Linked DNA regions of Cecembia calidifontis. The protein of the gene in region 1 interacts with the protein of each later gene in a pairwise test. Links are inferred from orthologs where the notes say so. Each region holds a gene or a part of one and is shown on either strand. Other genes may lie near its edges.

Region 1 (11,601 bases):
TCCGGTGCTTTATCCAAGCCGGGGACCTGAAGCCTCTGATAACTGACATCTCCCTGATAGGTAAACCAGCTGAAGGTAACTGTTGCCACGAATATCAAACCCATAAACAACCAAAGCCAATACCATTTTCTTTCCTGATTGGAAGCGATGAATGTGCCTATGGTCTGAATACTGTCATTGGCAATGGCAGAGTATGCGGCCAAAGCAAAACCAAACCACATCGCCAAGTAGGTATAAGGGGTAATGATTCCTGCTATAGAAATCAAAATACAGATTACAACTAAGAAAGTTTTTTCTTTTTTGGTAAAATCAAAAAGTGAATAGGCAACTTTGGACAGTGCGTCCTGATTGATGTTTTGGTCTTTAAGTTTGGCCATAAAGGGTGGTAAGTTTCTAAGCTAAAGCCGCTGCAAAGTTAAAGAAGATTATCCCGATTTGATGTTAACAAATTGTTAATTAGAGCCTAAACTGTCCCTTTTCTTATAAATTTGAATGAAAAGGGCTTCAATATGCTCTAAACACAGTTCAAATTTAGGCAAAAAAGTGCAATTTTTTATCCATAGAACTTTAAGGAAAGCTCATAGGATAAGTCCATGTGATTATTATTAACAAAATCTTCACATCATGGAGCCATTAAATAAATTCCTGTACATTTATTTTGCACTTTGATAAACAGATCCCCCAATTTCCGGGGATTTTCCATAAATGAGCAGCATAAATTTAGACCCAAAAGGTTCAAACCGCTTAGTTTCAGTTTTAATTACAGTTTTGGGGCTGTTGCTCTTCATGTTCTCCATTGATTTGTTGACGGTGAGCATGATCCGCCTCAACAGTGATTTCGCCTCCTCTCTTTTCCTTGCTACCAACAATCCATTTGTGGGCCTTTTTGTAGGTCTCCTGATGACAGCCCTGATCCAAAGCAGTTCTACAGTTACAGCCATGATAGTTGCAGTAGTGGCATCAGGCTCGTTGACGCTGGGGCAGGCGGTTCCTCTGGTCATGGGAGCAAATATCGGCACCACCATCACCAGTACTTTGGTAGCTTTTTCCTTTATCATGAAGAGAAATATCTTCAAAAAGGCCTTAGCTGCAGGAGTGCTGCATGATATATTCAATATCCTGACGGTTCTGATCCTTTTTCCTTTGGAAGTATATTTTGGATTCCTCAGCAACGCAGCTTCCTACATCACTGCCACATTTTTTAACTTGGGTGAAGATTTTAATGTCGATTACCAATACAATGTATTGTTCACCAGACCGGTGACATTATGGCTTGCTAACCTTTTGGATCAACCGGTGCTTCTTCTTCTTTTGGCAGTCATCCTGGTATTTACCTCAATCAAGTTGTTGTCCAAATTTGTGCTGAAGTCTTTCATGTCCACCAACCTGAACAAAATCAACAAGCACATTTTCCAAAAACCTTTCTTTTCTTTTTTGTATGGAGCTTTTTTCACGGCAGCCGTACAATCCAGTACCGTTACCACATCCATCATTGTACCTGCTGTTGCCAACAGAAAAGTCTCCCTTGTTAAAGCATTTCCGTTTATAATTGGGGCAAATATTGGAACTACGATAACTGCTGCAATAGCTGCTATTTATAAGACTGACGCTGCCATTAGCTTAGCGGTTGTCCATTTCCTGTTTAATCTTATTGGCGCATTGCTTTTTATGCCCTTCCCTTCCGTAAGAAATATTCCCGTAAAAATTGCCACATTCTTGGGCAATGAGTCGACCAAAACTCGCTTTGTGGGGTTTGCCTACATCCTGTTGACTTTTTTCATTATCCCTTTCTTACTGATTTATTTCAATAAAAATGAGGACATACGGGAAATGGGACATGCGGACAGGTATCACAAAACTGAAATCCAAAAATAAAGGGAGGTTTAATCCTCCCTTGATGCCTCCACAATCTGAACTCCGGAGCTGGTACCTATCCTATCGGCCCCGGCCTGAATCATCTTCACTGCCTGTTCATAGGTTTTGATTCCACCACTGGCTTTGATGCCTACACTGCTGGGCAGATTTTCCCGCATCAATTTGATGTGTCTTTCCTTGGCGCCTTCTGGAGCAAATCCCGTTGAGGTCTTTACAAAGTCTACTCCTGCTTCGGCACATAGCTTACATGCCTTGATAATTTCCTCTTCACTGAGGTAGGCTGTTTCAATGATCACTTTTAAGATGCGCTCATGGTCATGACATACCTTTGCCAATCTGGCCAATTCAATTTTTGGCCAGTTCATCCCTGCCTTAAATGCGGTAATGGACCAAACAACGTCGATCTCATCAGCCCCATCCTTGATGGCTTGCTCGGTTTCAAAAACTTTGGTTTCGGTCATATTATACCCCAAAGGAAAACCCACTACCGTTACCAGCTGGATAGGAGCATCCCCGATTTCCCGCTTGGCCTTTTTCACCCAGAAAGGAGGTACGCAGATCCCTACAAAACCATATTTTTTGGCATCCATAACCAATCCTTCAATATCGGAATCCACCGTCTGTGGCTTTAAAATGGTTTGCTCAATATATCTTTCAATGTTCTTCATCATTCGACAATTTCATTCACATAATCCTTCAAATACATAAACTCCAAAGTTAAATCTCCCTCTTTGGCGATGGTAGCCTTATCTAAAATTTTTGAACTGGGCTTCAATAACTCTGGAATCAGGTTTTCAATCAATTGTTGCCCAAATTCTTCAGACGCATTTCTGGGAAGCTCGGTTGGCAGGTTATCTATTGCCATAACAGAGATACTGTTCTGCTTGCCAAATGCCGGCAATATTTCGAAACTATCTCTGTCTATATCATAAACCGGATCCGAAATAGTGGATGCCTTGACCGTAGTAGGGACAGAACCATGAATATCACAGGTGATGTCTGCAATCACGGATATATTGAAATCTTCTGAGCTAATATCTTCCAATTCAAATAACCTGGGTGCACGGCTATCCCAATAAGCTGCCGCCATCAGGATATCACTGACTTCGGCATATTTCAAAAAGTGACTTTCATACTTTTGAGGATCTGCATAGAACTCCTCCTTATCAAAACCTCCGTCTGTTTTTCTCCTATTGAAATCAGCGGAAGACAGAACGGTAAAAACAGCCTCATCGTAATATTGATGGAGAAATTCCTTTGGGGCCACCTGTTTGATTCCGACCGTATGCAGAACTTCCAGGACCCCTTTGCCTACCCTTCCTGTTCCTGTAACCACAATTTTGATGGGGGGAAGCTGCACTTTTTTAAGTTCTAGGTCCATCTCAGACCTATCAAAACATTCAAAGGCCCTTTTGAGATCAAATAGACCGGTCTTTTTCCCATAGGTCCAAAGCCCATTATAAGCCCCAACTATTCCGGCCCACCGGCCAAAAGCCACGGTACGTTCTCCCTTCTCATTTTTTAAGACTTCATAATCTATAAGCTTGATGTTCTTTTTAAGAACTGCCTGCAATAGCTTCCGATTATAAACTTGTTTTTTGATGGTATGGGAGAAAAAAATATAGGTCTTGTTTGGAATGAGTTGGTCTATGGGTACTTCTTTGATCCCCATGAGCACATCGCAATCTGACAAATCGCTATCCACTTGGATATCCAATTCTACAAATTCATCATCAGAAAAACAGCGAATAGGACTCGGTTCAACCTTGAATTCCAAGTCATTAGGGTAAAGGTCCAAAAGTTTCCTGACCTGCTTTGGAGTAAAAGGCACTCTTTTATCGGGGGGAATTTTTCCCTCTCTGATCAATCCAATTTTCATTATCCTGGGTTTAGCATGTCAAATTAGAAAAAGACTGGCAATCAAAAAACTCCTTGGCATAAAAGTAATACTTAATGAACTAACTTATTTATTTTGGTGATTAAATGATGAACCTTTGACAAATTCAGATGACGGCTTATATTTTATTGGCGCTATTTTGGGGAATCTACTATAGTCTTCATACCCTATTGGCCAGCCTTGCTTTCAAAAATAAGATAAGAAGCAAAATGGGTACGGCTTATCCATGGTACCGACTGCTATATTCCCTATTTTCTGCTGTTGGATTACTGGCAATTTTGGTATATGGGGCTATGATTGAAAAAAGAATACTCCTGGCAAACACTGATTTTACCACTTATTTGGCTTACATGTTTGCCGCATTTGGAACAATTATCATAGTGAAGTCCATGAAGCATTTTTCCCTGTCTTCTTTTGTGGGCTTAAAGCCTCATGATGACCTGGAAGAACGGCCTGAATTTGTCAGAAAAGGGATGCACGCTTATGTTAGACATCCGCTATATGCCGGCTTACTTCTGATTTTCCTCGGCTTTTTCTTCTTTGATCCGGTTTTGGCTTCTTTGATACATTTGATATGCCTCATCATTTATTTGCCAATGGGAATCTACTTTGAAGAAAAAAAGCTCATTCAGCTTTATGGTAAAAGTTACACCCAGTATAAAAAGGAAGTGCCGGCTTTATTCCCAAGAAAATTCAGAGGCTAAATTCTCAAAGTAAGGGACATTTCTATCCCTGGCTATACAACCCGATTAATTCTGTACGCTTCAAAGACTCATGACGGTTGTTCTGTGATGAGAATCAAAAGCTTGAAATCTTATCAAAGAAAAGAGGCTGTCCCATAAATAGGGACAGCCTCTTTTGGATTTTATTTATCAAAGAAGTGATCTGTTATAAATCGGGGCTATTAAATTAACCCTCTCACTCAATTCCAAGAAATTCCACCTCAAACATCAGAATGGAATTCGCGGGAATGCCATCCCTTTCCTGATCCCTGTAAGCCCAGGGAGAGGGAATAATAAGGACTGCTTTGGAGCCGCTTCTTAACTGCCTAAAACCAATGTTGAAGCCTTGGATAGCTTCTCCCGAACCTAAAACAAATTGGAATACCCTATAAATACGGTTTTCATCCCATACGTTATTATCCTTTGCTACTTGTTCAAGATTGGTATCGAATACTTTTCCGTCAAGGAATTTCCCGATGTAATTGGTATAAATCAAACGGAATTCTCCGGGTTTGGCTCCAGTCCCTTCCTCTTGTACAATAATGATTACACCGTTTTGGTCATGAATCCTTCTTACACTGTCAATCTGTGCAGTTTTCAAAAACTCATCAATGATCTTAGCATCTCTGGCCAGGTTGCCCTCTAGGTCATAGGTAGGCCCAAAGGGGTTATTTGGCTCACAGGAAAAACCAATGATTCCAAACAACACTAACAATAAAGTACTTAATCTTTTCATTCTTACTGGTCTTCAGGAGTTATAAGCTGAATATAATCCAACTCGAACATTAATATTGAGTTACTTGGAATTCCTTGGGAAGCCTGCCTTCCATATCCATACAAAGAAGGCATGATGACTGTGGCCTTATCTCCCTCTTCCATTTGGGAAATACCAAATAGAAAGCCTTGGATTACCGATTCATAACCGAAAGCAAATCTAAATGGCTCATAAGGTCTGTTCGGAAAGAAAATATTATTCGCCCTTGCGACACTTTCGATAGAAGTATCAAATACATTGCCGTTGAGCAATTTACCTACATAATCCACCACAACTGTATCACCTAGAAACGCTTTCCTTCCGCTGTTGGAGACCTCCTGCCAAAAGATACGGATACCAAGGGCGGGGTCAGAAAATTCCTTTACTGAAGGTATGGGATTTTCTCGGACAAATTCTTCAATTTTTTGCTTGTCCCTTTCGAAGATAATCTGGGCATTTTCACTGTCAGAAATACATGATGACAGCCATACCGATAAAGCTAAAATCCCAATACTTAAGTACTTCATTGATTTGTGTTATTTTTGAACATCAGTGACTTCTACGTCAAAGATCAGGATAGAGTTTGGTTGAATTGGCCCACCTGCATTTCTATCTCCATAAGCCAACGGGGAAGGAATGATGAATTTAGCTTTATCACCTTTTTTCAACAAAGCCAATCCTTCGTCCCAGCCTTTGATTACCTGTCCCATGCCCACCCTAACTTCAAGCGGTGCATAGCCATCGTAATTGTCTCTTTGCTCATTGTACACCCCTTTTTCCATAGCCAGGGATTTGATACTGGTATCAAAAAGCGTTCCGTCCAACAAGTAACCTGCATAATGAACGAAAGCCAAATCACCTTGTTCAATCTGAGGTCCTGATCCTGCTGATTCTATGACGTAATAAAGACCGGATTCTGTCCTGATGGCATTGATATTTTTTTCAGCAATGTAATCCTGAATGATCTGGGTATCGATTTCCAATTGCTTCACAGCGCCTTCAGCCTGTCTTTTCATTTCTGCTTCCTGCAAAGCATTGAAATACGCTTCCACACCTTGGTAATCCAAAACATCTATCACTCCGATTCTTACTTTGACTTTTTGATCATCCTTCAGGAAGAAAGGAACGTTTTCTGCAAAGATTTTTTTGGCAGTAGCCTCAAATGCTATACTGTCCCCTTTTTTAAGGCTCAAAAATATTTCATCCATGCCTGTTTTTCTTGGGATTGAATCATTGAACTGCAGGTATGCAGGCATGCTTTGGTCATATGTAGAAATGAAGGTAGAATCTTTGTCCGTTTTCACTATCAAATGGTACAAAACAAATTCACCGTTTTTAGGTGCTTGGCTACCTTCTCTGATATAGGTATACTCAATGCCGTCTGAAGTTGTCTTAGTCTTGTTACAAGACATAGCACTGAAAGCAATCACCATCAGGGCAACCGCAAATAATAGAGATTTAATTTTTTTCATGGATGGGTTCTAATTGATTGAAAAGCGTTTTTTGATTTTCTTTTATTAATTTTTCGAATTTTTCAATGGTTTCTTTCAGGGGTAGGGTAGACCTTCCGCCTGATGCGTTTTTGTGTCCTCCTCCTTCAAAATAATCAGCTGCAAACTTATTGACAGCAACATCCTCTGTGGATCGGAAGGAAATTTTTACACCGTCCTCCCTTTCGGTGAAAAGGGCAGCGATTTTGATTCCGTCCAAAGAAAGGGCATAGTTTACTAAGCCTTCTGTATCCCCGGTCTGCGATTGGTATTTCTTAAGGTCCCTTTTGCTGATTGCGAAATAGGCTGTTTTCAGATCCTCTAAAATGGTCAACCTGCGTGTAATGGCAAATCCAAGAAATTTCAGGCGGTTAACCGAGTTGGTATCATAAATCAACCTTGAAATCCTCGTATTGTCTGCACCCAAGCCTATGAGTTCTGCTGTAATCAGGTGTACATTTTTAGTGGTATTGGGATGCCTGAAGCCTCCCGTGTCAGTCATAATCCCCGCATAAAGACAATCGGCAATGTCTTTATCGATCAAATATTGATCACCCAATTCAACAATAAGTTCATAGACGAGTTCGCAGGTAGCTGCCGCCTTCGTACTCCAATACCTGAAATCTGCAAAATCTTTTGGATCCTGATGATGGTCAATGTTGACGATATATGCCTTGGATTTGGTTACGAAGGAAGCCAGTTCATGCAGCCTTTTCAAGCAGGAAAAATCCAAACAGAAAATAGTATCCGCTTCCAATACTTTTTCTATGGCTTTTTCCCTATGCTCCGGATTTTCAAAGTTTAGTACTTGTTCATTTCCCTTCATCCAGGTAAGGAATTGGGGATAATCTGAAGGAGTAATTACAGTGACCTCATGACCCTTCTTTTTCAGGTAGTTGGCCATTCCCAAAGAAGAACCCAATGCATCTGCATCCGGCTTGTGATGGGTAGTAATGACAACTTTATGGGGGGATGATAATCTATTTTTAAATAACTCTAATTCCTGCATTATATTGCTTTTGTACATTCCTCAAAAAGGAATATAGTTTGCAAATGTCTGTAATATTTTTGAATTTTCCCAATTTGTCTAAGCTGCTAAGGCTGAAAGAGATAATAGAGAATTCTCGGGCTTTCTATGTAGTTTAACCGATTTCCCCTATTTTTGCAGCCAAATTAGATTTCAGAAATAAATTCCAAAGAAATGGCAGGAAACAGAACATTTACCATGATCAAGCCTGATGCTTTTGCTGCAGGCAACTCAGGAGCAATATTGAAAATGATCGAGGAAGCAGGCTTTAAAATTGTTGCATTGAAGGCCACTCAGCTTACTCCAGAACTGGCAGGAAAATTCTACGCGGTTCATAAAGAAAGACCATTCTATGCTGACCTTTGCAAGTATATGTCATCCGGGCCGATCATTGCCGCTATCCTTGAAAAAGAAAACGCAGTAGAAGATTTTAGGACTTTGATCGGTGCTACCAATCCTGCCAATGCAGCAGAAGGAACCATCAGAAAAATCTTCGCTACATCCATCGAGGCCAATGCCGTTCATGGATCTGATTCAGATGAAAATGCAGAAATTGAAGGTAACTTCTTCTTCAATCAATTTGATAGGGTAAGATAATTCCTCTTATTGGCAATATTAAAACCCACCACTTACTCGGTGGGTTTTTTTTTGGATTTCCAAAATTATCTGACTGAGTAGCTCAGACGCATCGTGATGGAAGCCGTCTTTTCTTTTGAGGTAGTGTTGAAGGTGCCCCCCCAAGAATATTCCTCCGTAGAATACTGTCCGGTAATCTGAAAAATGCCCATATTGGCTGCTATCAGTTTACCCAATTTAGCCCCTGAATTCTCTGCGATCTTTTCCGCCCTTACCCTGGCGTCTTCAGTGGCCTTGGATATCATTTCAATTTTCAGACTTTCCAGTTCCGTGTAGTAGTACCTCGGAGGCTGGGAATAAAACTTTACGCCCTGCAACAATAACTCTGTGATTTCCCTGGAAATCTGGTCTATCTTGTCCACCTCCTTGGATTCTATCTGAAGACTTTGGTTGAGTTCATAGCCCAAAAAAGTCTGTCCCATATAATTACCCGTGCTGCTGTAATTTTGTCTGTAAAGGGGATTGGTATTGACGGCACGGAAAATAATCTGATCTTTGGGAATGCCTTTGGCCACCAGGTAATCTGTTACCGCTTTTTTATCTTTTTCCAACTCTGCGTATGCCACCCGGATATCCATGTTTTCCCGGCTGAAATTCCCCTCCCAAACCACGAGATCCGAAGAGAAATTCTTCTGCCCTAAACCTGTGACATCCACAGTGCCGGATCTTTTATTTCTGTTCAGAAAAGCATTGCCCAAAATAGCAGAAGCGATGACAATGGCCAAAGCAAAAATGATGGCGGTTAGGTTTTGTTTCATAATCGTTAAGGTCAAAAGTTTCTATTTTGAATTTTTAGAAATTTAAACAAAAAGCAGGAAAGATGCTGGAAAAATTACCAACCGCCTCCGCCTCCGCCGCCTCTTCCTCCCCCTGATGAACCTCCGCCAGAGGAACCGCTTCCACCGCCTCCCCTTCCGGCTGAATGATTGATGGAGGTTCCCAAAGCTTTATTGATATGATTGCCCAATAAATGATAAGAATAAAACCTTGATCCTGAATACCATGTGGTCTGATGTCTTTGGTTCAAACTTGACCGTTCCATGAGGTTTTGGAATTTCTTTCCCCAAATTTTGTCCACCTTAAATGCCATGGCAAAGGGCAGCAGTTTTTCAAAAATCTCAGGGGTCATTTTGGGAGGATTGAACATTTGCAATTGTCTCTCCTCTGCGGCACTCAGGTATTTCTTAAACCCTTCAATCCTGGATTTTAAATCCAGCTTTTCAATACTTGGCTGTCTGATAAGGTAGATATAGGAAAAGTAAGAAACTACAGCAAATAGGATAAAACCTATTAACACCAAATTATTGAGGGAAATGGTGCTGGACTGATAGAGCATATAGGATCCAATCAAAAATGAAAGCAAAATCAGGATTAAAAAGACCCATCTCCCCATCTCTTTTCTGACAATGGAAATTATGACCAAAACTGCAATAAATATGACAATCGGAAACGGAGAAATATCCACTAAATCAAAACTCAGATTAGGCTGGGCATAGTTGTAAAAATCAAATCTACTGGCCACAATTGCATAAACGATAAAAATAAAAATAGGGGGAATCCATAATTTCCAGTTGCTTCCCTGGTTCAAAAAAGGCCTGTGCTGGCGCATTAAATTTTCTACATAGCTATCATACATGGATTTCAGTTGACTGTTATAACTCCCGCTGATGCTGATCTGAACACTGTTGTTGGGAAAAAGCTTGTCCATCAGGACCTTTTCTTCCTGAGGAAGGAACGCATCGGGATTTTTCAATTTGATCAAGGTAAAAGAATTGCTGTGGAACAAGCCGAACATGACAGGCTCACTTTTTTCCACAATTCGTAAATATCCATTTACGGCCAAATGCACAATAGATGCCGAAATCAGGTCTCCCCCAAAATAACCCCTGTGGATCATACCCAAAGAGGCAGGGGAAATTCCCGAAGGCGGATCAAACTCAGGAATGACTGTTGGCTTGGGAGGATCAATTCCAAACTTGTACCAGGTAATGGCATAATATAGCAAAAGAACCAGAAAGGTTATCCCACTAAGCACCAAAAAGCCAAACTGCTCCCAGAATCCCAGCGGAGGGGGTGGGCTCACCACACCTTTCGTAAAGCCTGCAGCAATGGTCAGGTTTTGATAAGCAGACAGGTTTTCTGCCTCGAAGAATAACCTACCATCTGCCAACTTTTCGATCTTACAATTTTGTTCCGTAGATCCTGAATAACCCGTGTAGCAGGCATATTCTTTAAAATCTGCCTCGATTGGAATGCTGACAGTAGCAGATATTTTTTCCACCCTAAAATCCCAACCAAAGCCGTTGACATTCCAGTAGATTTCATCATAGTCCTCAAAAAAGCCTAACTGACCCTTGGCAGCATAGGTAATGGTAAACGTGTAATAACCAGGATCCAAAAAAACATCCTTATCTCCTATGTAAATAAAAAGGCTTCCCTGTTTTTTTTCGGTGTGAAAAGGCTCCGTAGAACCGTCCCTTTCCACTGAAATAATCTGGTACTCATTTTTTACCTGTCTGTATCGGTAATCTATACCCTGCAATGGCAAACTCCTGACTATGCCTCTTTTGATCTGATTTCCTGAGGCAAAAACTTCAATGGTCTCAGTCACAGAAAGCAAACCTGAAGTATCTACCTTCAGGTCAGTATGAAATGAGCGGATATATTCCTCTTGCCCTAAAACCTGAAGGGAAAGAAAGAAACCAATGAAGAGGAGGAAGTTCTTCATTTGAAACTGACCTTTGGCAAAGCTCTCTCTGCCTCTGTTTCCAATTCAAAGAAGGGAGATTTCAAAAAGCCAAAGGCATTGGCAACCAGGTTACTGGGAAAAGAATCAATAAGTATATTCTGATCCCTCACTGTTCCATTGTAATACCTTCTGGACCGCTCAATGTCCTGCTCAATGGCGGACAGGTCATGCTGCATCTGAAGAAAATTGGTATTGGCTTTGAGCTCCGGGTAGCGCTCAGCTACCGCAAAAAGTCCTGAAATGGCCCGGGTCAATTGATTTTCTGCCTGTTGCTGATTTTCTATCCCTTTGGCATTGATTGCAGCCACCCGAGCTTGGGTGACACTTTCCAAGGTTTCCCGCTCATGGGAAGCATAGCCCTTGACCGTCTCGATGAGGTTGGGCACAAGGTCATACCGCTTTTTGAGCTGTACATCAATCCCGCTCCAAGCCTCAGAAACATGGGTCCGCA
Region 2 (11,581 bases), 3.3 Mb from region 1 along the record:
TCCGGAAGAAAGGAATCCGATGGCACGGTCTTCTGCTGAATTAGGAGCCCCTGCTCCAAAATTGTAAATGCCATTTGCGGCATTGGTGGCAAGACTATTGCCTCCGATTCTTTCTGTATTGGATACCGCTTCCGCAAAATTTACTATTCTGGCCGGTATGCCTTTGCTTACTTTCCAGTTAGCAGGAAGTGCAGCAGTAGCACTTGTACCGATTAAATCGAAATTTTGGGAAACGCTATTACCTGGTGTTAGATTTTCCTGTGCCCGGGCTTCAAAGAAAAAACCCAAAAACATAAAACCTAACAAGATTTTGGGTAAGAAGTGTTTCATACGCTTTGATTAAGGTTTATTGAAATAAAATGCGGTTAAATATAAGAGAATTGTTGGGGTGTCTGCCAAATATTATTGTTAAGTGTGTGTTAATAAAATGTTTGTTTAAAATTTTATGCTGAAAAAAGTTGAAAAGTTAAACAAAAAACAAAGTTTCCCTTTTTAGTAAAATCATCAAAACCAGGGCTTTAGGGTATAAGTATTTTCATGCTTTTTCAGTTTTGGCTCAGTTTTTGGTATGGGTCATAAAGCACAAAAAACACTCACTTTTCATCAGGAAATCAGTGTTTTATATAGATGATTAAGTTGACAAGAATTGAATTAAAGGAGGGGATGAGTTGGGTATTTGGATTATAAATTAACTAGACCGATATATTTATGATAAGTTTGAAAAGAGCCTGGATTGGCATGTTCTTGATGATGTCTCTATTCATGACATCTTGTTTGGATTTGGGGCTTTCTGATGAGAGGCCGCAAGAAAGTATTGAATTAAAAGAAATTCCGGAAGGGACAAGGGTAGAGGTTAGCGCTGAACCCAGGCCAGGTTTTAATTTTTCCCACTGGGCCATTGGCAATGAGATTGCCAGCTATGATTTGACTTATGTGTTTAATATGCCCCCAAGAGACATAAGCCTAACAGCTCATTTTATAAGAAGGAATTGATAGTGGAAATTATGGGGTAATTGATTCAATCAAGAGGGGTAAAAACAAAAAAGGCAGTTTTAAACTGCCTTTTTTGTTGACCGACTAGGGCTCGAACCTAGACTCTTCTGAACCAAAATCAGACGTGTTGCCAGTTACACCATCGGTCAGTCTTGATACCCTTCCTTCAAAAGGTGTCACAAATGTAGGGGCTCTTTCTTTTTTTTGCAAATATGGCTATAAAGTTTTTTTGGTATTCTGTCTAACTTTCTAAATTTCAATTGGAAAAAATTAGGCCTGAATTTCAGTCAGCATAAACAGGATGGCAATAAAATGAAATACAGTGCCTGCAAGTACGAAGATGTGCCAAATAGTGTGGGCAAATCTTTGATGCGGCCGGGTATAAAAAAGGGTACCAAGGGTGTAACTGATTCCTCCCCCAGCAATTAGCAGCAAAACGGTAGTGCTAAGGTTTTCTACAAGAGGTTTGATTAAAAAAATGGCCATCCATCCCATTCCCAAGTAGAGTATGAGCGATGCTTTTTTGAATCGGTGGGTGTAAAATATTTTAAAAATTACCCCGAACAGTGTCAGGCTCCAGATGATCCCAAAGAAAACCCATCCCCAAAACCCTCCAACTGCCAAAAGTAGAAAAGGCGTATATGTTCCTGCTATAAGAAAATAAATCCCTATATGATCAAAGGTTCTCAGCCAGGATTTGATTTTCTCTTCCTGAAAAGCATGATAAAGCGTAGAAAATGTATAGAGAATCAATATAGAGGCTCCGAATATGCTGCAACTGACGATGTGGATGGCAGTACCGTTCAGCATGGAGAAGGTTACCAAAAGGGAGATGGCGACTATACTGAATAAAATACCGAAGCCATGGCTAATACTGTTGGCGAATTCTTCTTGTAAACTTTGTTTCCTTTCCATCGGATTTTTTTCTGCCAAGATAAGGACTATTTGAAGAAAAAATTTCCTTTATTTTGGCCGGCGAAATCGATTTCATGTTGATTATCAATCAATAAGGGTTGATTTTTTTTGTTATTCCGAAAATAAATTCCTTGTTTTGTTGAAAATTTATAAAAGAAAACAACAATTTATTAAATCTATAAACTCATGTCTGTAAAAATTTCCGAAAAAACAATTGTTTCAACTTTGGAGAAACTTGAAAAACTTAAATTGGATGAAAAGCTTCATGCTGAGCTTTCTTGGTGCTGGAACAGTTACAAGTATGACAATAATCCAGTAGGTGTGATTGAAAAAAGTAAAAAAGCTTTGGAGCTTTTTAAAGCCAAACGAGAAGAGAACAGTAAGGCTGTTGCCAAAAAGTTGGTGGATGATCTTGAAAAAATCGTTATGAACTGATTCAATTCTTAGGATTGACTTGTTTCGAAAGACCTTATGCAATAAAAAAGCCATCTAATTTTAGATGGCTTTTTTAATTTTTTGAAGTAGGGTAAATTATTCTCCTACTACTACAAATTTCACTGCACTTTTCACTTCTCTGTGAAGATCAACTTCAGCTTCGAATTCACCAGCAGTCTGAACAGGTACATTGATTGAAATTTTCTTTCTGTCAATGTTAATTCCATTTTCAGCCAAGGCATCAGAAATCTGAAGTGTTGTAACTTTACCGAAGATTTTGCCTGATTCGCCGATCTTAGCTTTGATTTCCAAAGTGATTCCGGCAAGTTTAGCTGCAATTTCTTCAGCTTCTTTCTTGATCTTTTCAGCTTTGTGTGCAGCTTGTTTGATATTTTCAGCCAAGATTTTTTTGTTAGAATCTGTGGCTAAAACTGCATATCCTTGAGGGATTAGGTAGTTTCTTCCGTAACCTGGCTTTACTTCTACCAAGTCATTTTTATAACCTAGTCCTTTTATGTCTGTTTTTAGAATAACTTCCATTGTCTTACGATTTTTTTAATGAATGATTCGAGCAAAAACGGATTATTTCAAGCCGTCAGTTACGAATGGTAAAAGCGCCAGATGTCTTGCTTTCTTGATTGCATTGGCTACTTTCCTCTGATATTTCGCAGAGTTACCAGTCAATCTTCTAGGAAGGATTTTTCCTTGCTCATTGACAAACTTCAAAAGGAAGTTAGGGTCTTTGTAATCAATATACTTGATACCGTGTTTTTTGAAACGGCAGTATTTTTTTCTGTTTTCAACTCTGTTGATGGGTTCGTTCTTAAGTGTCATTAGGCTTGCTCCTCCTTAGCTTCAGCTTTTTTGTTAAATTCACCTTTTCTTCTTCTTTCAGCATAAGCAATTGCGTGCTTGTCCAACACTGTGGTCAAGAAACGCATTACTTTCTCGTCTCTTCTGAATTCAATTTCCAATTTGTTGATCACAGTTGGAAGTGCTTTGAATTCAACCAAAACGTAGAAACCGGTGCTTTTTTTCTGAATTGGGTAAGCCAGTTTTTTAAGACCCCAATTTTCAACATTGATGACATCTGCTCCCTCTTCTTTTAACAAGTTTACAAACTTGTCTACGGTATCCTTCATCTGAATTTCAGACAAAACGGGAGTTAAAATGAATACCGTTTCATAATTTTTCTGGAACATGTTTGTATAAGTTTATCTGTATTAATTAAACAGAGCGCAAAAGTAGAATAAATCCCCTTATTTTCCAAGTGGACATAAAAAAAAGAGGGGATGATCATCTTCACCGGTCAGCCCCCCCCCCTTTTTTTTCTTTTTAAATCTTATTTTACCTCAAATGTTTTATTGCCGATTTGATGACCTTCTGCAAAAATTCTTACTTCATAGATGCCAGGTGCATACCTGCTTCCTTTTTCGTAATAATAGGTCAAGGTCTGTTTGGTGTTGTTGAAGTAAATATCCTGATGTACTGTATAGAATTCTTCTCTGCCATCAATGGTAAATGTTCCGCTTCCTTTCGCCACATCAAATATGGGCTGGTTATTAGGAGCGATTACCTGCACATAGACATCTTTATTTCCATGCTCTGCTACTTTGTTGTCAGCCAAGTTAAAAGAAATTTTTAGTTTCTCTATTTGGCGGTTTCTAAAACCGTCTTCCCGCTCTCTTCCCCTTGAATTTACAGCGGCTATATTGATGTTTTCCGCCCTTAAAACTGCAGCAATATTGACTTTTTCCTGTAATTCCTGCTGTTTCTGATTCAATTTGACTACCTCATCTTCAATCTGGGCTTGCGTGCTTTTCAAGCTTTGGTTTTCCGTGACAAGCTGTTGATTTACCTCCCGGAGCTGAAGAATCTCTGCGTCTTTTTCCTGGAGTGTCCTTGCATAATTATCAATTCTACGATTGAGTGCCGCTATTTCTTCGGCAGAACGTTTTCTATCTGAATTCCTTTCAGCTATCAATTGCTCCTTCATTTCTTCCAGGGCCTTGACATCCCCTCCCAATTTTTCAATTTCCTGAATTCTAAGGTCCAATTGAAAGGTCATGGAATCAAGTCTTCTGTTGAGATCATTGTTTTCTTCTGACAGGATAAGGATTTCTTCAGATTTTTTTGTCTTATCTCTGTAATCAGCGTAGAGCTTGATACCGCTGATAATGACCAAAATCACCAAAACGATAATCAATATGTTCTTACCGTTTTCACTTTTTTTTGGTTTGTCTTGGAGGTTGGTTTCCATTGTATTTTCCTTGTATTTTTGTCTACTTATTAAATTTGAATGACATGTTTTTAGATGAAGCTTACTGGACCAACCGATATAATGAAAAATCTACCGGCTGGGACATAGGATCACCTTCAACACCCCTAAAGCAATATTTAGACCAAATTTCCAATAAAGATCTAAAGATTTTAATTCCGGGAGCAGGAAACGCCTATGAAGCCGTCTATGCCTTTGGTATGGGCTTTGAAAAAGTTCATATTCTTGATTTCTCTCCTGTTCCTATTGCTCAATTTAAGAAATCTTGTCCTGATTTTCCAGTTTCCAATATTTTTCTTGAAAACTTCTTTTCACATGAAGGAAAATATGATCTAATTCTGGAACAAACCTTCTTCTGCGCCCTGGATCCCCAATTGAGAAAGGATTATGTCCGGAAAATGCATGATCTTTTACTTCCAGGAGGGAAACTTACAGGGGTGATGTTTGCAAGGGAGTTTGCCCATGAAGGACCTCCTTTTGGGGGCAGTAAGGAAGAATATAGCCAATATTTTATGCCTGAGTTTGAAATATTGAAATTGGAACCATGTTACAACTCCATTCCCCCAAGACAGGGCAGTGAATTGTTTGTGCAGCTAAGGAAAAATTAAACATCCAGGATAAAATGGGATTTTTGAATGCCTTTTTTGAAAATCAGGATTCCGCACTCAAAGAAATCAATGCTTAAAGAGACCTGTTCTGTTTGACAGATCTTATTCCATGCCTTGTACATTTCATTGGACCAGTGGATATCTGCGACCGCCACGATGCTTTCCTCATGGAGATAGGGTAGCAGGGTTTGAAAATACCCAAAAGTCCCCTCAAAATTATGAGTTGCATCGATAAGTGCGAAATCAACTTTCCGGATTTTCTGAACTATTGGGGCGAGGGTTTCTTTTATGTTTCCTTGGACATAAATTGGTTTTTCGGCCCCGGGACCTTCTTTTGCTTTGTGAATAAGGCTTTCTGCTCCCTCAAAAGTAAAGAGTTCACCTTTGGTTACTCTTGAAAGGTATAAGGTGTTTATCCCTGTACAAGTACCCAACTCTAAAACCTTCAAGCCAGGAGTTTGAAGGCAAAAATATTGATAGATTTGACTGAATTTTCTCCCGGTAGTACTATATCGGGTTACATCTTTGGTCTTCCGAAATTGACTTTTTTTTAGCTTTTTCGAACCCTCTCCAAAATCTTCAATTACTAAGATGTCACTGTCTTTGAGAAGTTTTTTTCTCCAATCTTCGAGGTCCAGATCATTTGAACTGGAGTTTTTAAGGTATTTTAATAAGCCATTATAAAGATCTGAAATGTATGGCCCCTGAAGAGAAAATCTATCCTCCTTCAATAGCCAATACCGAATAGATTCGGAAATAGGGTAGAGGTATTTTTTCAAATCAATTGTCAAAAATGTCGGAGATTAATTGGAATTCAGGAATCCGAACTTCAATCAATTTGCCGTCAAAAAGTTTTTCCATGATGTATACCCCCCTCATTTTGCCCAAACCGGACTTAAGGTTACAACCAGAAACATATTCATGAGAAGCACCGGGTTCAAGAACTGGCTGTAGTCCAACCACTCCATCCCCTTCTACGAATTTTGTATTGTCCCCTGCATCAACAATTTCCCATCTCCGGCGCATCAATTGTATGGTATGACTGCTGTTGTTTTCTATCTTTACCTTGTAAGTGAAAACATAATGGTGCTGATGGGGACTTGAAAATTCTGCCTGATAGGTAGTCTCAACACTTACTCTTATACCTTCTGTAATGGCGGTGACCATAGTTCAATTCAAGGAGTTAATCAAAAACTTAAAGTTAGAATTTTAAATCTTTATTAACAACGTAATAGAGTCAAAATGGATGTCAAAATTGAGGAAAGCTGGAAAGAAAGACTGGAAGAAGAGTTCAAAAAGCCTTATTTCGATAAATTGGCTGAATTTATAAGAAGTGAATACCAAAACAATCAAATCTTTCCCAAGGGAAAGGAAATTTTCAATGCCTTTAACCATTGTAGTTTTGAAAAAACGAAGGTGGTCATATTGGGTCAAGACCCCTACCACGGACCGGGCCAGGCGCATGGACTTTCTTTCTCAGTGAGGGAAGGCGTCCCTTTTCCACCCAGCCTTTTGAACATTTTTAAGGAACTCAACAGGGATTTAGGGCTGTCCATTCCTTCTAATGGTGACCTTTCCCGGTGGGCTGATCAAGGGGTTTTGTTACTCAATGCTACCCTGACGGTCAGGGCACATCAGGCAGGATCACATCAAAATCAAGGATGGGAGATTTTTACGGATGCGGTGATCCGTAAAATTGCCCTTGAAAAAGAAAACGTGGTTTTTATGCTTTGGGGAGCCTATGCACAAAAGAAGGCTGCATTTATTTCGGATGATAAGCATCTCAAACTTCACGCTCCACATCCATCGCCGCTTTCTGCACACCGTGGATTTTTGGGATGTGGTCATTTTTCGAAAACTAATGCTTATCTGAAAGAAAAGGGATTAGCAGCGATCAATTGGTAAAAAAAAAATGCCCCACATAAATCTGTGAGGCGTTTTTTTATTTAATACCCTTGAAGAACCTGTTCCAACGGATTTTGCTGAACATGGATTTGTGCTTATCCAAAGACAGCCACAAGAACCAGGCTTTTCCTACAATATGGTCTTCGGGAACAAATCCCCAATACCTGGAATCCAATGAATCATGACGGTTATCTCCCATCATAAAGTAATAATCCTGCTTGAAGGTATATGTTTCCACTTTTTGGCCGTCAATGTAGAGTTGGTTATCCCTGACTTCCACATTTTTATGCCCCTCAAATTTTTCAATGGTATAAGAGTATTTTGCAATATTTTCGGTGTCCATTGTAATGGTCCATCCTTTGGCAGGGACTTTTAAAGGACCAAAATTATCTTTATTCCAACCAAAATAAGCGCCATCAGGAAAAATCTTTGGATCTCCCATTCCTTCTCTCTCCATACGAATGGTTACATTGCCAATAGCTGGTGATTTACGCAATCTTTCTGCAGTTTCTTCCGTGGTCATTACAAGATAACCGGAACCATTTGTGAAAGACATAAAGCCTTCCGGACTGATGCCATAATCACTGAAAAAATCAGCACTGAGGTTCCTGCTGGTCATTACATCATAGGAAAATTGTAACCCTTCCGGTTTATAGGCAGGCTCTCCATTGATAAATACGTTGGTCAGTGCTATTTCAATCTCGTCTCCAGGAATGGCCACTGCTCTTTTGATGTAATTGGTTTTGAGGTCAACCGGATATTCAAATTCCGAGGGAAAATTAAAAACGACAACATCGTTTCTTTTAACGGAAGAGAAGCCCGGTAACCTGAAATAAGGGAGTTGGATCCAATCAACATAGGAATTGGTCTCTGTGCCCCATATTTTTTGATGCGTCAAAGGAATCTGAAGAGGAGTCCTTGGGATTCGGGTTCCATAATGCATTTTGCTCACAAAGAGAAAGTCTCCTACTAGAAGGGATTTTTCCATTGAAGCTGTAGGAATAGTAAATGGTTCCAATAGTAGCCATCGGATCAGAGAAGCTGCAATGACTGCGAATACCAAAGCATCAAGCCATTCTCTTGCGGCTGATTTTTTCTTTTTTACTTCTTTCATTTCACTCAAAAATTTTAGAAAGATAGGAAATCATCCATTGATAATACACCTTTTTTGTCTTTAATCCATTCAGCCACCAAAACTGCGCCAAGTGCAAATCCTTTGCGGCTATGGGCAGTATGACTGATTTCAATATCATCTATTTCAGATTGATAGCGTATAATGTGTGTGCCCGGGGCAGGGTCGATCCGTTTTGATGTAATGATCACATCATGTTCATTAGCGGTCGGGTCGCCGGACAGTTTCCAACCGGTATAATGTGGATTTTGTTGTATGATCCCTTCTGCCAAGGTAATGGCTGTTCCACTAGGAGCGTCTTTTTTCTCGGTATGGTGGATTTCTTCCATGCTGACTTTATAGTCGGATTGATCTTTCATCAAGGAAGCCAGAAATTTGTTCACTTTAAAAAAAACATTGACCCCTATGCTGTAATTGGAAGCATAGAAGAATGCCGTTTCTTTTTCCAATGCCAAAGCGGCAATGGCAGGTTTTTTATCAAGCCAACCTGTAGTACCTGAAACTACAGGTATGCCTCTATTTATGGCCCAACTTATATTTTCGACTGCTGCATCCGGTTGACTGAATTCGATTGCCACATCAATATTTTCAGGATTTAAGCCATCCAATTCTTCTCTATTGTCAATGTTGATTTTGGCAATGATATGGTGACCTCTGGACTCGGCGATTTCTCCGATTATTTTTCCCATTTTGCCATATCCCAATAATAGTATATTCATATCAGAAGTTTATTTTCATAGATAATCCAAATAAGGTTCCCCCTGCTGTTAAGGTTTCAATATTTGGTTCAAACCGAAAGCTTAAATCATCACTGACATCAAAGGTTGACAGATGGGCGTCCACCTGTGCATCGATGATGTTGAGTGCATAGATACCGATGAATAAGAAATAATTCAAATCTCTGTTCCTTCGCCAAAAGTTGACCTGTCTCACTAACCCATCCCTGTTTAGATTGGGAAAATTGTTAGGTTCCTGCCTATCAAATTGAAATAGGGCCTCCTTTAAAGCTTGATATCTGCGGTTATTGAAATCGATAAAATAAATATTAGTAGCAAATCCGCCATAGAGTATAGGCACTTTCCAAGCTTTGCCGTTATACACTTGTCCTGCGCCTGGAATTATGGCTGATAGTATGGTTGCTTTTTTCGGATCTTTATAACCTTCCGGCCTTAGGTTGATGGATAGAGTATCTGCTTTTATTTGTTGGGCTATGCCATCCAAGGGATGCAAAACCAATAAAACAAAAACAGCAATGAAACCTTTCAGTATCATTGCCCTTTTCATATTGTAAGTTTTTGGATGGTCAACTGCCGTAATCAAGGCTTTATATTATGTCCAAGATTTCAAGAATTCGGTTCAGGTCATCAGCAGATTGGAAAGGGATTTTGATTTCTCCTTTATTTTTTCCGTCTGCTTTAAGTTGTACCTTGGTTCCGAAATGGGAGGCCAACCTTTGTTGGATTTTGCCGATTTCGTACTTTTTGACAGGATCTAATCCCTGGGTTTTAGATGCAAGTTTTTCTTCAGGTTCGCTGTTCAAGGCTTTTACTAGGGCTTCTACTTTACGGACACTGAGTTCTTCTGCAATGGTTCTTTTATAAATAGCCAGCTGTTTGTCAATATCTTCAACATTGATAATTGCCCGGGCATGCCCCATGGAAATCAGGTTATCCCGTAATCCTGCCTGAATATCCGGTGGCAATTTCAATAGGCGCAGGTAATTGTTAACAGTAGTTCTGTTTTTGCCAACCCTTTCGCCAAGTTCTTCTTGTTTGAGGTTACATTCTGTCAATAACCTTTGATAAGAATGGGCGATTTCTAGAGAGTTAAGGTTTTCCCGCTGAATATTTTCGATCAATGCCATTTCCAGCATCTGCTGATCATTGGCGGTCCTTACATAGGCAGGCACTTTTTCCAAACCTGCCATTTTGGAAGCCTGGAACCTCCTTTCGCCAGAGATCAATTGATACTCCCCATCAGCGAGTTTTCTTACTGTAATAGGCTGTATAATACCCTGAACTTTTATGGATTCGGACAGTTCCTGTAAAGCTTCTTTGTCAAAATGCGTTCTTGGCTGATAGGGGTTTACCTGGATCTCTGACAAAGGTATCTCATAGATGCCTACTACGGGTGCAGCAGGTGCTTCATCTTGGTTTTTTCCTTTCTGCGGAGAATCCTGAAGTAAGGCTCCCAATCCTCTTCCGAGTGCATTTTTTTTAACTATAGGTTTTTTGTCCGCCATAATCAATATATCAGTTTACTCTCTCCATCCCGTTTTTGGTGGCAATTTCATTGGCTAGATTGAGGTAAGCCATGGCTCCTTTTCCCTCCGCATCAAACGCGATAACAGGAAGCCCAAAACTTGGTGATTCACTCAATTTGACATTTCTTGGAATAATCGTTTCAAATACCAGGTTTTTGAAATGCATTTTGACTTCATCTACGACTTGGTTGCTGAGTCTTAACCTGACATCATACATGGTAAGCAAGATGCCTTCAATCTCAAGATTTGGGTTCAGCCTCGTTTGAATGATCTTAATCGTATTGAGTAATTTTCCCAAGCCTTCCAAAGCAAAATATTCACACTGCACCGGTATGATTACTGAATCCGCTGCCGTTAATGCATTGATTGTGATTAGACCCAAAGACGGAGAACAATCAATTATCACAAAGTCATACTTATCCTTCACCTTTGAGATTACCCCTCTCATTTTTTCTTCCCTGTTTTCCAGGTTAATCATTTCCACTTCTGCACCGACTAAGTCTATGTGCGATGGGACAAGGTCTAGATTGTCGATTTCTGTTTTTAAGATGATTGATTCGATATCTGTACCATCCACCATGCACTCATAAATACTGGTGTCAATATTCTTGGGGTCATGCCCCAATCCTGATGTGGTGTTGGCCTGAGGATCAGCATCAATGACCAATGTTTTAAATTCTAAAACAGCCAAACTGGCAGCCAAATTCATCGCGGTAGTGGTTTTTCCGACTCCACCTTTTTGGTTCGCAATGGCAATAACTTTTCCCATTTTTTTATTTATAGGGTGATTGAATCTCCAATATTAAGTAAAATCAATTCTTTTCCTGCCCTCCCAGCAGCTTTTTTTGCCGCTTCGAGATCGATCTCTATATATGGAAAAGTATCGTAGTGCATGGCTATGATTTTTTTTGTTCCTACAAAATCAGCCGCTTTGATGGCATCATCAATGCCCATGGTAAAATTGTCACCGATCGGAAGAAAAGCAAAATCAATCTTGAACTCCTCCCCAATAAGTTTCATGTCATAAGTAAGTGCCGTATCACCGGCATAGT

Evidence for each region.
Region 2: the proteins of BC751_RS03890 (region 1) and ung interact in binary tests that used the Escherichia coli proteins (3 or more experiments, as listed by UniProt). The link is inferred for Cecembia calidifontis from one-to-one orthologs.

Annotation. Positions count from the first base shown.
Region 1 is NZ_SGXG01000001.1:906,359-917,959, forward strand. The notes cover bases 6,807-9,650. They hold BC751_RS03890 (nucleoside-diphosphate kinase), read left to right. Parts: upstream 6,807-7,939; coding sequence 7,940-8,362; downstream 8,363-9,650. Other genes in these bases: BC751_RS03885 (DHH family phosphoesterase), read right to left, coding at 6,807-7,747; BC751_RS03895 (SIMPL domain-containing protein), read right to left, coding at 8,428-9,159; BC751_RS03900 (DUF2207 domain-containing protein), read right to left, coding at 9,234-9,650. In the rest of the region: BC751_RS03845 (hypothetical protein), read right to left, coding at 1-377; BC751_RS03850 (Na/Pi symporter), read left to right, coding at 706-1,875; deoC (deoxyribose-phosphate aldolase), read right to left, coding at 1,884-2,543; BC751_RS03860 (NAD(P)-dependent oxidoreductase), read right to left, coding at 2,543-3,754; BC751_RS03865 (methyltransferase family protein), read left to right, coding at 3,883-4,476; BC751_RS03870 (FKBP-type peptidyl-prolyl cis-trans isomerase), read right to left, coding at 4,691-5,230; BC751_RS03875 (FKBP-type peptidyl-prolyl cis-trans isomerase), read right to left, coding at 5,233-5,775; BC751_RS03880 (FKBP-type peptidyl-prolyl cis-trans isomerase), read right to left, coding at 5,785-6,720; more of BC751_RS03885, read right to left, coding at 6,707-6,806; more of BC751_RS03900, read right to left, coding at 9,651-11,129; BC751_RS03905 (LemA family protein), read right to left, coding at 11,126-11,601. UniProt on the Escherichia coli protein: Major role in the synthesis of nucleoside triphosphates other than ATP. The ATP gamma phosphate is transferred to the NDP beta phosphate via a ping-pong mechanism, using a phosphorylated active-site intermediate.
Region 2 is NZ_SGXG01000001.1:4,214,933-4,226,513, reverse strand. Bases 5,479-8,302 are described here. They hold ung (uracil-DNA glycosylase), read left to right. Parts: upstream 5,479-6,471; coding sequence 6,472-7,134; downstream 7,135-8,302. Other genes in these bases: dapB (4-hydroxy-tetrahydrodipicolinate reductase), read right to left, coding at 8,263-8,302; lepB (signal peptidase I), read right to left, coding at 7,172-8,248; apaG (Co2+/Mg2+ efflux protein ApaG), read right to left, coding at 6,010-6,396; BC751_RS18200 (class I SAM-dependent methyltransferase), read right to left, coding at 5,479-6,008. Also shown: BC751_RS18250 (T9SS-dependent choice-of-anchor J family protein), read right to left, coding at 1-330; BC751_RS18245 (InlB B-repeat-containing protein), read left to right, coding at 709-993; PAQR family membrane homeostasis protein TrhA, read right to left, coding at 1,264-1,908; BC751_RS18230 (hypothetical protein), read left to right, coding at 2,095-2,343; rplI (50S ribosomal protein L9), read right to left, coding at 2,440-2,883; rpsR (30S ribosomal protein S18), read right to left, coding at 2,926-3,177; rpsF (30S ribosomal protein S6), read right to left, coding at 3,177-3,545; BC751_RS18210 (hypothetical protein), read right to left, coding at 3,686-4,603; BC751_RS18205 (class I SAM-dependent methyltransferase), read left to right, coding at 4,648-5,229; more of BC751_RS18200, read right to left, coding at 5,226-5,478; more of dapB, read right to left, coding at 8,303-8,985; BC751_RS18175 (DUF5683 domain-containing protein), read right to left, coding at 8,987-9,550; BC751_RS18170 (ParB/RepB/Spo0J family partition protein), read right to left, coding at 9,591-10,508; BC751_RS18165 (ParA family protein), read right to left, coding at 10,519-11,298; BC751_RS18160 (metal-dependent hydrolase), read right to left, coding at 11,307-11,581. UniProt on the Escherichia coli protein: Excises uracil residues from the DNA which can arise as a result of misincorporation of dUMP residues by DNA polymerase or due to deamination of cytosine.